2 regions of the Bacillus sp. FJAT-42376 genome follow, and region 2 is predicted to be linked to the other one. Evidence: riboswitches for the same ligand, from Rfam matches in the RefSeq annotation. Region 2 holds a riboswitch; the other holds the start of a gene.

Region 1 (6,846 bases), 1.0 Mb from region 2:
CAGGAAATAATTCCTCCTGTGTGTGCGGAGAGGAAATGATTGAACCCTGAATGCTTTCGAGTATTCAGGGTATTTAATTTTATAGGTTTTTATGCCATTTACCAGTTAGGCCGCTGGTTGCGGACGGATTAGGCTCGTGGAGGATCACCAGGCAAATGAAATCGCGACATGCGCATCGAGAAGAGATCAGCCCGCACCGTAAATAAGCGAAAAGAACGTCGAAAATGAACTTTCTGGACAGTCCATTAATCTTTCGGGAGATATTGCTCCAAAGGAATAGCATTCCTGCATACGGACAAAATATAGGGGATACTGCTTTGAAAAGAGGGAGCCTTGTGCCGGTACAACCTTATCATAGACGAAGGCTGATTGCTGCCGTCAATCCCTATATGACGAACGTCTTCCACCTGAGAAATCCTTTCATCGTTTCATGGTGGTCTGCTTCCTTCCCTGGATTCGGCCATGTCCTGCTTGGCAAATACATAACTGGATTTTTATTGATGGCTTGGGAAGTTTTTGCGAATAACATTGCCCATTTAAACGAGGGCATCTATTACAGCATGACAGGCAGACCCGGCATGGCGCTGGATGTAATGAATGAAGAGTGGCTTTGGCTTTATGTAACCTTTTATGTCTTTATTATATGGGACAGTTACAGGCAATCCATTGAATACAACAAATATTTCGTTCTGTCTTTCCGCGAAGGTGCCCCGATTCAAATGAAAAATATAAGTCCGCTTGAAATCAATGTCCTGGAAAAAAGAAAGCCGGTCTACGCCCTGTTTTGGTCTCTTCTCACACCGGGTCTCGGCCACTTTTATTTAAACCGGCTGCCATCCATTGTTTTTGGAGTCCTTTTCTGGATTATCACAGCGTATTATTCTGGTCTCTACAAATGCATCTTCTATACTGCGAGCGGTCAATTCGGGCTTGTCCATCAAATCGCCCAGCCGCAATGGTTTTTATTTTTACCCTCCCTTTATGTATTCCTTGCCTATGACAGTTACGTAAGTACGGTGGAGTACAATAAATTGTTTGACCGGGAACTTGAAAAGCATATGCAAAGCCGCTATCAGCATCCCGATTTTAAAATGCCGCTGTAGATAAGGACGTGGTGAAGCTGAATTACCTATTCTCAACTTTCACATACTCTACATCTCTCGAATTGCTTGTTACCGAGCTTGAAAAAGCAGGTGTTCCGGCAGCCAATATTCTGGCTGTCCCGTTGGAGAGGATGGGAGATTTCCAAACGGTGTTTGATACAGATTTATCAGACGATGGAAAAAGCCTTCTGGATTTGGCGGCAGTATTAGGAGCGGTCTTTATGCTGCTTGGAGTGATTTATGGTCTTTCTTTTTATTGGGGACCAGTCATATGGGGCCTGATTGGGTTAGTGTGCGGGATTGCGCTGGGATTCGTGATGGAATACCTTTACAAGACCAAAAGAAAAAAATGCTCTTTTAAAAAAGAAGAGAGAGAATTTATGATTATTGTTCATCATCCGGATTCCATGACAGAAGCAGTGTTTCAAATCATCCGGAGCCACAGTCCGAAAGGGATCGGAAAATTAAAAAAGGACGATTGATACATGAGGCAAGCCTGCTTATAGAGCCGAATGAAAAACCGATGAAGCAGTCTCAAGGTAGTGCATGTTTTTGATTTCTCCCCCTTTTCCTTTTTTGTTTGTGCTGACTAATTGCATATACGCGTTGGCGGGTCTCACCCGTCCAGCTGTTCTAAGCAGCAGTCAATCACCGTCCAATCCAATCAGCCTAATCCATTGCTTTTTTTCGAACGGCTACCAAAAAAAACCCCCGGTATGCTTCAAGCAGAGCATACCGGGGGTTCTATTTCACTCATATCTGGACTTAGTAAACAGCATTTTGGGTTTTAAAGGGGACATTTACGGCCCGTTTAAATTCTCTGAAAGGATTCTCTTTGCCCGCATGCTTCGGCAAGGATCTGAAACTCATGTTCCAGATATTTTTTATCCAGTGTAAGCCATTCCACTTCCCTCAGACCTTCTAGTATATAGGATGAAAAACCCCAGATGATATGTTTCACTTCTTGGCCGTTATTGGATGCGACAATCGTTAAAGCACGGAGGATGGAATGCATGACAGCGGTGTCGTCCTTTCCATGATGCCGGATCAAGTAAAAGCTTTTATACAATAAATCTTCAAAAGAAGGCTTATGGAATATAACGCGAAGAGACTGCCCGCTGTCCATATAATAAGGGCGGGGAGTATAGGTTTTCCCGAGCTTCGTCAGGATTCTAGCGATATGTTCCACTGCATTCGCGGTCGTATAGGGGTCGTTGAATGCAGGTGATATGGATCGGATGGCGATTTCAGAAAGCTTTTGCAGTCCAAAGCCGACATCCTGTACCGGCTCCTGTTCAGGGATAATCAAGATCTGATCCAGCAGCCTTTCTGTATCGGCACCATCAGGCGCCCAATAAGTAAGAATCGGGGTGCCTTCATCAACATAGCTGCCCAGGTCTTTATCAATCCTGACTACAGCATTCATCGTTTGGGCCGCTTTAATCATATCCTGAAGCTGCACATGCTGAATGTATCCGGCTTTTTTGCTCTTCAGTTCCCTGCCTTCTCCAGATGTGATTGTGTTAACTTCACTGGAGGATGGCTGCGCATGAAGTCTTTCATCCGCCTTGCGATTTTCTTCCCAAGCTTTCATCGTTTTGCTTGTAATTTGAAAAATGAGATTGCTGACTTTAATGGAAGCTACCGAATGATGGATAAAGAAAACAAACGCTGCAAGACAGGCAAAGGCAACAATAATGGCCAGTGTAGGCACAATGAATAAATCTCCGCCCTTATCCCTTGCTAAAAGCAGAAGAACAATCGTATAAACGAAACCGCCTGTGAACATGCCAAGAACGCGCTGGGAGCTTTTGTCAGAGGTGAAGTTCTGCAAGGCCCTCGGTGAAAACTGGGCGGCATAAGTGGTCAGTACGACAAGAATCGACGAGAACGTAATGGTTGTCATCGTTAAAAGGGAAGTAGCAAGAGAGCTTAAAATTGTCTGGGCGAGCTGCATATCGGACAGAAATAAATCAGGTATGTAATCGTACAATCCGGTGTGCTTTGAAGCATACCGGTCAAGTGCCATGCTGGCATAGGCGAAGAACAGGGCGATGATCCCGTAAAGCAAGGGGATGAACCAAAAGCTTGCCCGCACCTGTAAAAAACGGTTCTTTTCCATTGAAATTCCTCCGGTATTGGCAGATGGCCATTTTTCATGTATAGTGAACAGGTCAGCTAAATACAAATCCGTTTTTCAAAACGGGAGAGGTTCTAGCACAACCCTCTATAAAAAACTAAGGACAGCAATATCAGAGGCGTTCCTTGGATATTGTTTTTTGTTTTTTTATAGATCATTCGCTAAGGCACCTCTCTAGGGGTGCCTTTATTATTTCACCGAATTGAATCATGATAAACATGGTTGTGACTGGAAGCTCCGTCTACAGGAGGAGATTTAACATGAAAAATGAAAAAGCACTGGTTGTTTTCAGCGGAGGCCAGGACAGCACCACCTGTCTATTCTGGGCATTAAAAAATTATAAAGAAGTAGAAGCGGTCACGTTTAACTATAATCAGCGGCATAAGCTTGAAATTGAAATCGCCGAAGCCATTGCAAAAGAGCAGGGAATCCGGCATCACGTCCTGGACATGTCCCTGCTGAATCAGCTTGCGCCGAACGCATTGACTAGAAATGATATTGAGATTGAACAAAAAGATGGCGAACTGCCGTCGACCTTTGTTCCCGGGAGAAATCTGCTGTTCCTATCATTTGCATCCGTTCTGGCCAATCAGATTGGAGCCAGGCACATCGTGACCGGAGTGTGTGAAACAGATTTCAGCGGGTATCCGGACTGCCGCGACCAATTTATAAAATCCTGCAATGTCACCGTCAATCTGGCTATGGATGAGCAGCTTGTCTTCCATACACCGCTTATGTGGCTGAACAAAGAAGAAACGTGGGAGCTCGCAGATGAATTGGGAGCCCTTGATTATGTCCGGACGAAAACCCTCACATGCTATAACGGAATTCCGGCAGATGGCTGCGGTGAATGCCCGGCATGTGTGCTGCGAAAAAATGGCCTTGACGCCTATATGAACAAAAAGGAGGCGGCGAAATGATTCAGCAGATTTATCCTCAAGTGAACCATGACTATCAATATGAGCTTAATAAAGACATGCATCTGTCCGCCGCCCATTATATTCCCCATGAAAGTGCCGGCCCGTGCCGCAATGTCCATGGGCATACGTATTTTGTCAATGTAACCATTGCCGGAAACACGCTGGATGAGTCAGGGTTTCTTGTGAACTTTAAAACGCTGAAAAATCTTGTACACGGACAATTTGATCATACGATTTTAAATGAGCATGCTCTTTTTAATTCTGAAAGTCCAGAGGATTTTCCGACAACAGAAGTAGTTGCCCGTAAAATCAGCGAGGTCATTCAGGCGGAGTTGGATCAGCTTCCTGGCAAGCCTGTCTGTGTACAGGTATTTGTCAGAGAAACCCCGACAAGCTATGTGGTCTTCCGTCCGAAGAAGGTGAAAAGCAATGGCTGAAACGATTCCGGTTCTTGAAATTTTCGGCCCGACGATCCAGGGAGAAGGGATGGTCATCGGCCAGAAAACGATGTTCATCCGGACGGCAGGCTGCGATTATTCCTGTTCATGGTGTGACTCCGCTTTTACATGGGACGGGTCCGCGAAGAATGACATCATCCAGATGGATGCCGAGCAGGTATGGGCAGAGCTCACCCGTGTTGGCGGAAACCGTTTTTCGCATGTGACGGTATCCGGAGGAAATCCGGCGCTGCTGAAAAATTTACAGTCTGTCATCTCGCTGCTGAAAGAAAAGGGCATGGAGATTGCTCTCGAGACGCAGGGAAGCCGATACCAGGAATGGTTCACGGAGATTGATGACCTTACCATTTCCCCCAAGCCGCCAAGTTCAGGGATGAATAGGGATTTTGATGTTTTGAGCGGTATTTTTAACCGTCTGAAAGATGCTGGTACCCTTTCTTCAGCAAGCCTGAAAGTGGTTATATTCAATGAAGAAGATTTAGCCTATGCAAAAACGGTTCATCTCAGGTACCCAGGTATTCCATTTTATCTGCAGGTCGGAAATGACGATACAGCAACTGCAGATGATGAAGCATTGATGAAAACACTGATGAGCCGCTATGAATGGCTGATCGATCAGGTTATGCAAGATGAACAATTAAATCGTGTCCGCGTTCTCCCGCAGCTTCATACGCTGCTGTGGGGAAACAAGCGCGGCGTTTAAAGGAGAAGTGAACATGAGCGGAAGAAAAGACGAAGAATTGACAGGAGTAACTCTATTAGGAAACCAGGGAACGAACTATTTATTCGAATATTCCCCTGACATTCTCGAATCCTTTGAAAATAAGCATACCGGCCGGGATTACTTTGTGAAATTCAATTGTCCGGAATTTACCTCCCTGTGTCCGAAAACAGGCCAGCCGGACTTTGCAACCATTTATATCAGCTATATTCCAGACAAGCTGATGGTGGAAAGCAAATCCTTGAAGCTATATCTCTTCAGCTTCAGAAACCACGGCGATTTTCATGAGGATTGCATGAACATCATCATGAACGACTTGATTGACCTGATGGATCCCCGCTATATCGAAGTTTGGGGGAAATTCACACCAAGAGGCGGAATTTCCATCGATCCGTATACGAACTACGGGAAGCCGGGAACGAAGTATGAAACAATGGCGGAACACCGTTTGATGAATCATGATCTGTATCCGGAAAAGGTGGATAACCGTTAAAATGAGACAGCTTTCCTTATGGAAGGCTGTTTTTTAATATGAATCCATCCAGTCGAAAAGGATTTTTTAAGAGGAGGGTGGAATAGGTTACAAATAGGAAATAGGAGGGGAAAACATGAAAAAATACAAAATCCGCTATCACTTCAGCAATGATTTTTATGTGACGAGAGAAGTGGAGAGTGAACTTGATAAAAGCTCCGTTCTCATGAAATTCAGTGAAGAGGAAAGAATGATGTTCGAAGATAAACGCGGGGATCTGCTCAGCTTTTTTATGCGTGATGTGAAGCTCGTCACGGTTGAAGACGGAAATGGAAATACAGTCAAAGCAGGTTTTTGAATTACACGTCTTATATACTGAAAAAGGGAGATGCATTGTACGCATTCCCTTTTTTGATTGAAGATAGCAGATAGACGTGACGCCTGCTTAGAGAAAGTCGCAAAGCTGGGATGAGAATCACTGCCCGCATTTTGATGAAGCAGCCCTGGAGCGGAAACCAGCAAGTAAGTAGGAAGGGCACATCTTGAAAAACCTTCCGAGGGGCCTCTTTTTTTTACCATGTCATACTGTCGAATATTAGCGAAAAATCGATATATGGAAAAAATCGCCGATATATCAGAAAAATCGCCGATATATCAAAAAAATCGCCGATATACCAAAAAAATCGCCGATATATCAGAAAAATCGTCGATATACCGGAAGAATAGCCGATATACCGGATATCCATCAGGAAAATAACTAGCCTCATTATTCAGCGCAGGATGCTGGAGACCTGATCTCGCCCGAAATGTCTTGCTGCATCACCAAAATTGATAGCCTTGTTAGAGCCCTTCTCACTTCTCTAAAAACAGTAGAAATGCTCCGTTTTCAGACCTAGCGGCTGCGCATATTCAATGGCAGCCCAGTCCTTCGGCGGAAGGCGCCAGTGCCTCAGAGATATCCCCTTCTCGAATAGCCAAAGTTTGTCCGCATGTCCGCCTAATCCCAATTACGATATTCCGATTAGCTGTCCG
Region 2 (6,846 bases):
GAGGATATGCTGCAGAAGACAAACACCACAGGTGCCCCGTGGCATGTCATTGAAGGAGAAGATAAGAAATTTGCCCGGGTCAAAACGCTTCAGCTTTTAACGCAGGCTTTGGAAATGAAAGCTTCGGAGAAAGGAATCAGTCTGAAAAACGACCGTTGAATGTTCCCTGTTCCGTTTAGCGGATTCCGATTTAAGGAAAACCAGGAGTATACGGATTTCAAACAGAGCGGAGTGGTTGAAATGGAACAGCGCGAGAAAATCGCCTTAACCGGGGCAAGCGGGTATATCGGAAATAATTTGCTGCAAAAACTTACAGGGTATTCAGACGTCATCGCCCTGTCAAGAAACGGGGATGACCGTGAAAACAGCGAGCATGTGGAATGGCGTTCGTGCGATTTATATTCTCTGGATTCGGCTGAAAAGGGGCTGGAAGGAGCCGACTATGCCGTTTATCTTGTCCACTCCATGATGCCGTCCGCCAAACTGACACAGGCAAAGTTTGAGGACATGGATCTGATTCTGGCGGATAACTTTGCGAGAGCCGCTAAGAAAAATGGCATTAAACAAATTATTTATATGAGCGGAATCATTCCGCAGGACACGGAAGAACTTTCACGCCATCTGAAAAGCAGGCTTGAGGTCGAAAAGGTGCTCGGGGCATACGGCACACCGGTTACAACCATTCGGGCAGGACTGATTGTCGGTCCGAAGGGTTCGTCCTTTCCGATTCTGACCAAGCTCGTGAAACGTCTTCCGATGATGCTGCTGCCGAAGTGGACAAGAACGAAAACCCATCCGATTGCCCTGAAGGATGTCCTGACTGCTTTGAAAAAGAGCATCGGGAACAAAAAGCTTTCCGGGAAGTCCATTGATGTCGGCGGTCCTGAAGTCATGACGTATGAGGAAATGATGATTCAGACAGCTGAAGTGATGGGCAGGAATCCAAAGGTTATTGAAATTCCCCTGATGACGGTCAGCCTATCAAGGCTTTGGGTCAGTTTGATTACCCAGTCCCCTAAATCGACCGTCTATCCGTTAATCGAGAGCCTGAAGCATCCGATGGTCGCCCAGGAGGAAAATATGGATGAAGAGATCAGCTACGGCCAGACTCCTTTTAAAGAAGCAGCGAAAGAAGCTTTAGAAGAGGAGAAAAAAGAGCAGGAGAAAGAGAAGGCTTCATCCTCTTCTTCAAAACGTTCAGGCGTTTCCGATGTCCGGTCCGTTCAGCGAATCCTGCTTCCGGAAGGAAAAGATGCTGACTGGACAGGCGACCATTACATGAACTGGCTGTCAAAGCTTGCCCGCCCTCTTCTGAAGGTAGAGACGAATCAGCAGCGGGTAAGCCGGTTCAAGTTAATCGGCTTCAAACAGCCGATTATGGAACTGAGCTATGCTCCTGAACGGAGCTCGTCGAACCGGGCGCTCTATTATATAACCGGCGGTTCTTTTGCCAAAGTAATCGATGGCAGCAGGGGAAGAATCGAGTTCCGGCAAATACCGGGTACACAGGAATGCATCATTGCCATTCATGAGTACAGGCCGTCCCTCCCTTGGATTCTATACCGGATTTCCCAGGCAAAGGTGCATATCATAGTGATGTACCTTTATAAAAGACATTTGCAGCACTTAATTGAGAAGTCAGAGGAACATAAACAGGAAGGTCCGGTTAAGAAGGTTGTTCATATAAATTAGGCTCTGTTAAAGCGCGAAGCTGATTTTTAATACCTGGAGCGGAAGGCTAGCGCCTGCAGCGGAAAATCAGCAGCCAAGTTTGACAGAGCTATAAATGAAAAAAACTGCTTCCCGGTTTGGGCAGCAGTTTTTTTGTATTAGACGAAATCTTTGAATTTCAGGCGTTTGTTCAAAGCATATACAATCGGCATCCCGGCGGCCATCACGACAAACTCGCCAACCGCAGTGGTCGCCCATGTGATCCAAAACGGAAGATCGAAGGCTAAGTGGAGCTCCCAGGCAATGATGAACATCGTGAAGGTAAAAACAAGCGTATTCACAATCATCAGGGCCCATGTGTTTTTAATGAATTTTGCTGCCAGAATTGTAATCAGCAGCGCCAGAATGGATTGGCCTGTCCCAAAAATAAGGTCATAGGCTTTCATTGGAGAAAAAAGAAGATTGGATAGAAACACTCCGAGCACAATGCCGAAAAAGTATTTTTTATTAAAGACGATCAGATGATTCAGCATTTCCGGCACCCGGAACTGAAATGCCGCAAAGGCAATCGGCTGTATAATAAACGAAACGGCAATATAAATCGCCGCTAAAATACCATTGGCTACTACTGTTTTTGTATTCATTTGTCCTGCTCCTTAGTTTTTTTTCGTGGGAGGATCTCGAACCACGTCCGAAAGTAGATATTATAGTACGATTGAGAGTTTTTGTAAATAGAAAGATGGTTCCGAAAGCGGTTTGCCCGTAATCGACAGGAAAATGCCCGTAATCGACAGGGAAATGCCCGTAATCGACAGGAAACTGCCCGTAATCGACAGGAAACTGCCCGTCATCGACATGAGACTGCCCGTCATCGCCGCGAAACCGCCCGTCATCACCACAAAACCGCCAGAGACCGCCCCGAAACTGCCTGCAATCACCACGACCCCCCCTCAATCCCGTTCTCCCTGTTTACCCATCCTCCCCCTATTCGTTATAATCATGCTAAGAGGAGGGGATTTCGCGTGTATTTAACGATTCAGGAAACAGCCGAATATCTTTCCCTGCCGGAATCGTACATTGAGATGCTGATTCATCAGAACCGGATCCGCTTCGTGTATGATGGACAGGTTTATCTGATTAATAGAGAGCAGTTCAACGGACACCTTGACCAGCTTGAGAAGGCGAAGAAGCAGCTGGAGGAGTGGAAGAACGAGCCGATTCCGGAGGATCCGGATGTAAAGGATGAGGATTGAACAGACAGCGTACGGTTGGTGAGAAGTATTTAAATCGACTATTAACCCGAACAATTAGGCGGGAGGTTCATGAATCGATCGCCTTATCGTTCGGGTTTTGTTTGTATTTCCTTTAAGAGTTTGTACATTTTATATGTTTTAAAACGAGTGGAATGAAGCGGAAAGGCACTCGACTCCTGCGGGAAGCAGAGGACGCTTAAGACCCCGCAGGCAAAGCCGAGGAGGCTTAAGCCTTCCTCCCCGCGGAAAGCGAGTGTCTGAAGCGTAATGGAACGGCTTACTTGATAGAACTAGGATTTGTTTTTGTGGCTCATTCATCTTGTAATGTCCAGGCCCCATTTTCTTTTCCACATAATCCTGAGCTTCGTTGGAAAATCACCCCGTAAATTTTACATAGATGTCGTATCTGTATTACAAATGAAATCATTTTGCAATGTGCCGGAAAAAATCAATGATAAAATATGAGAATAGATACCTATGAGGTGTAAAGGACTCATAGACGGGGAATTTCATTCTTACATACTCAATTTTTTTGGAGGTCACTCATGACGGTAGAAACGCAATTAAGCAAGAAAACATATTACGAAGAGCTCGCACCGGATGCAGGCATTCATCCTGTTCAAGTACTCGGTTCCATGCTGCTTGAGGAGCATATGAAGGAAGATGGAGATGCTTCCGGTATCCGGTTTGCTCAAGGTGAGGTTTATTTTCACAATAAGGATTATGAAGCAGCGATCTTTAAATGGGAGCATATCACGGACGGTCTGGATCAATGGGCGAAGAAAAACATGGCGGATGCGTACATGGAGCTTGGCATGGAGGCGTCGGCGCTTGATTTGTATAAGGGGATTGAGACGGACAGTCTTGTGCTGAAGGTGGAAGTGGCGCTGCAGCTGTTTTCTCTGTATCTTCAGCAGGAAAAGCAGGAGGCAGCGGTCCAATCCATTAAACGGGCGGTGGCGCTTGATCCGGATTATCAGAACATCGCCATGATTGCCCGCGCCTTTTTTGAAGAGCATGAGGATTGGGAAAACGCGGTCGAGCTTGCAGCGAATGAGACCATCCGCACTCAGTCACTCGACTGGGCAGAGGTGCTGAAATCATACATAGACCGAGAGCTGACAGAAAGGTTTGAGCCTTCTTATTTTAACGATGTGCTTGTGAGCCTGTACCATGTTAGCCCCAGCCATTTTGAGGATATGGTTCTTTCCCTGTGGAATGCCTATTCGGGCAAACCGAATCATTTGCCATGGCTCGTTAACTTTAATGACCTGTATCAATCCATCGATGGGGAGCAGTCTCACTCTTGGAAAAAGCTTTCAAAGCGGTATGAAGAGACCTATTTGCAGCTGATTGGCGGCCGTTATTCGACGAAAGAGCTTTCGAATGTCCTGCCGGCCTTCCTTGTAAACTGGCTGAGCCTGTCCGAATCAAATCATGCGATTTTATCATCGGCTGCCGTGCTCGCCTGGAATGATTTGTTTCCGGAAAGTATATCGGCTGAACATGTTTATCGTGCAGAGAATCTGGTGAGCTGGAAGCATCCGAATGGACAAACCGGTTTGGAGGAGAGTCTGGAACTTTTCGATGCAGTCAAAAAGTGGAGCCTTGAAAATGAGGTGGAAACCGGCCAGCAGACCAACTGGATGGTCGAAGAGCTTCTTGATCTGAATACGCGCCACCTCCTTGTAGCGGGTTCTGCGAGCTCCGGAAAATCTTCCTTTATTAACTCGGTGTTGGATGAGCCTGTACTGGGCGAGGAGAGCTCAACCGTTGTCATTGTCAAGGATCATCACGAGACCGAAATTAATGAGGTGAAGTCAGGTGTGCCATCAGACGGCCAGCCGGGCGAACGGTTTATTGAGTACAAGCTTCCATCTTCCTTCCTGAGGAAGCACGGCTTCTCCATGATTGATTCCCCGGGTTTTAACAGCAGGCTTGGCGGAAGAAACGAAGTCCATAACTATATTAACCTTGCAGACAGTATGTTGTTTGTTCTATCTGCCAACGCGCCTTTCACTGCGCAGGAAGCAGAGTTTCTTGTGAGAATCAGGGATCTTGCTCCTTCTATGCCGATCCACTTCCTATTAAATAAAATGGATACGGTCTACGGAGAGGAAGAGGTGGAGAGAGTTCTGGCTGATACGGAACAGAGAATTGCAGCCGTTTTCCCGGAGGCGAATGTATTCGCTTATTCTTCCCACTATAAGAGCAGTCAGCAGCTCGCGCGGTTCAATGAATTTTTGACGCGGAATTTTGAGCCGGCAAGAATGGCGGACCGTGTGGCGAAGCTGCTGTACGTCATCCGGACAACGATTACCGACCTTTTCGACAAGCGCCTTGAGCATGAGCGGGCGCTGGATAAATCGATTGCCTGGAATGAGGATATGGTGTCCAAGCTGAATGGCGCGCTTCACCAGCTGGAGGATCTGGAAAAAGAGAAAACGGCTGAAATCCGCCGTTATTTCCATACGGTGAAGACAGAAATCAGACAGGATATGAAGGTGAAAATTCCGGAAATGATCCGCAGCTGTGCGAAGCTTGTGCGGGAGGATAGTGATTTTGGCAAAATCCATCTCCAGCTGAATGAAGAAATGAACAGCAGGATCCAGCTTTATATGGAGGATACCATTCTGCCTATGTACCGGGATTCGCTTTATGAATGGATCGCTTCCTCTCAGGACGAACTGAAGCAAAGCCAGGTGTTTCTTGATGAAATGAGCAGCGGCTTCAACAAGCTGTTTGAAATGGACCGGATCGAGCTTGGATGTGATTTTAGAGTAATTGAGGACTGGCGCAGAGACGTTCAGCGCATGACAAGCGGGGTAACCGTGGAGAAAGTGAACATTCTCCTTCGTCACACGCCATCCCAGCTGCTTCTGAAAAGTGCAGGAAGACTGATTAATGCGATCGCGCAAAATAAAACAGTGATGGTAAACCGTTATACTCAATATATTGAGAATGAAGACTATTCGGAATTGGCCGAGTCGATCATTTCAAAATTCCTGCTGCCGTTCGATGTTTTTGAAAGTGGAATTGACCGTGACTTGGCACTGTTCTTCCAGCATCCGAATGATGTACTGAAGCAGACCATCGATGAAACGAGAGCGGACATTTCAGCGAAACAGGCAAAACTACTGGATATGAAGCAGAATCTGGCTCCATTCAAAGAGTCCCTGACTCTATTCGAATTGCGCCTTCGCCAATATGAGTGGATGCTTCTCACCAGCCGTTAAGGAACATGGGCAGACTTAAGAGCTGCCCTGTTTTTTTATGAGATTCTGTACATAAGTGGTAAACTAATAGAAAAGAACATTTGGAGGGATTCAATTGAGCGGACATACGGAATATGCAAGCGTGGCTCAAAGCGGAGAAAAGCCCGTAAAGCTCTTAGTGAAAAGACTGGCTTTTTACAACCGGATGCGAATCGCTGAAGCGGTTCACCCGGAAAAAGGCACCTACTATTTGTTCTTCTATCAAAATCAGTTTCTTACAGGCAAACAAACCACCCCGAAAAAAGGTTCGATGCTCAGCAGAGCGTTCCGGAAAGGAACGGTGCTGGATGCGCCCCATCCTCTTATAGATGCTCTATTTTCACCCCCGCAAGTGCTGCAGTTAAAAACGGTAACCCAGCTGTTCAAGGCAATATCCAAACAGCTGTCCCCCCAGGAAACGGTTTATATTCTTTCCCAGTTCGATTCGTTTATTTCAAAAGAGAAAATTACAGAAGCAGCTAAATCGTTCTTCTTCCATTACCGGAGAAGCGGACAGTTCCGAATGGCTCATCAGGTGCTGATCACCCTGCTTGATGCCGATCCCAAAAATCAGTGGGCCCATGATTTATCCCAGCACATGGACTATTTGAAATACCGCAAGCCCTATGAAGGCGGGTATCCGGAAATGAAGGCGGCCGATCCGCTTC

What was found. Region 2 has a riboswitch for preQ1 ahead of CEF21_RS04275 (QueT transporter family protein). Riboswitches for the same ligand answer to the same signal wherever they lie in the genome.
Region 1: another riboswitch for preQ1. It lies ahead of queC (7-cyano-7-deazaguanine synthase QueC); the one in region 2 lies ahead of CEF21_RS04275 (QueT transporter family protein).

Annotation. Positions count from the first base shown of each region.
Region 1 covers NZ_CP033906.1:1,895,149-1,901,994, forward strand. The annotation lists gene CEF21_RS09555 (hypothetical protein) at 336-1,103, shown strand; gene CEF21_RS09560 (hypothetical protein) at 1,115-1,585, shown strand; gene CEF21_RS09565 (DUF2254 domain-containing protein) at 1,915-3,225, opposite strand; PreQ1 riboswitch class I at 3,306-3,350, shown strand; gene queC (7-cyano-7-deazaguanine synthase QueC) at 3,504-4,163, shown strand; gene queD (6-carboxytetrahydropterin synthase QueD) at 4,160-4,600, shown strand; gene queE (7-carboxy-7-deazaguanine synthase QueE) at 4,593-5,324, shown strand; gene queF (preQ(1) synthase) at 5,338-5,835, shown strand; gene CEF21_RS09590 (hypothetical protein) at 5,951-6,172, shown strand; gene CEF21_RS09595 (hypothetical protein) at 6,724-6,846, opposite strand, start outside.
Region 2 covers NZ_CP033906.1:858,029-864,874, forward strand. The annotation lists gene CEF21_RS04265 (UDP-galactose-lipid carrier transferase) at 1-159, shown strand, start outside; gene CEF21_RS04270 (NAD(P)H-binding protein) at 241-1,692, shown strand; gene CEF21_RS04275 (QueT transporter family protein) at 1,830-2,315, opposite strand; PreQ1 riboswitch class I at 2,322-2,366, opposite strand; gene CEF21_RS04280 (hypothetical protein) at 2,376-2,609, opposite strand; gene CEF21_RS04285 (helix-turn-helix domain-containing protein) at 2,694-2,924, shown strand; gene CEF21_RS04290 (dynamin family protein) at 3,470-6,160, shown strand; gene CEF21_RS04295 (tetratricopeptide repeat protein) at 6,255-6,846, shown strand, end outside.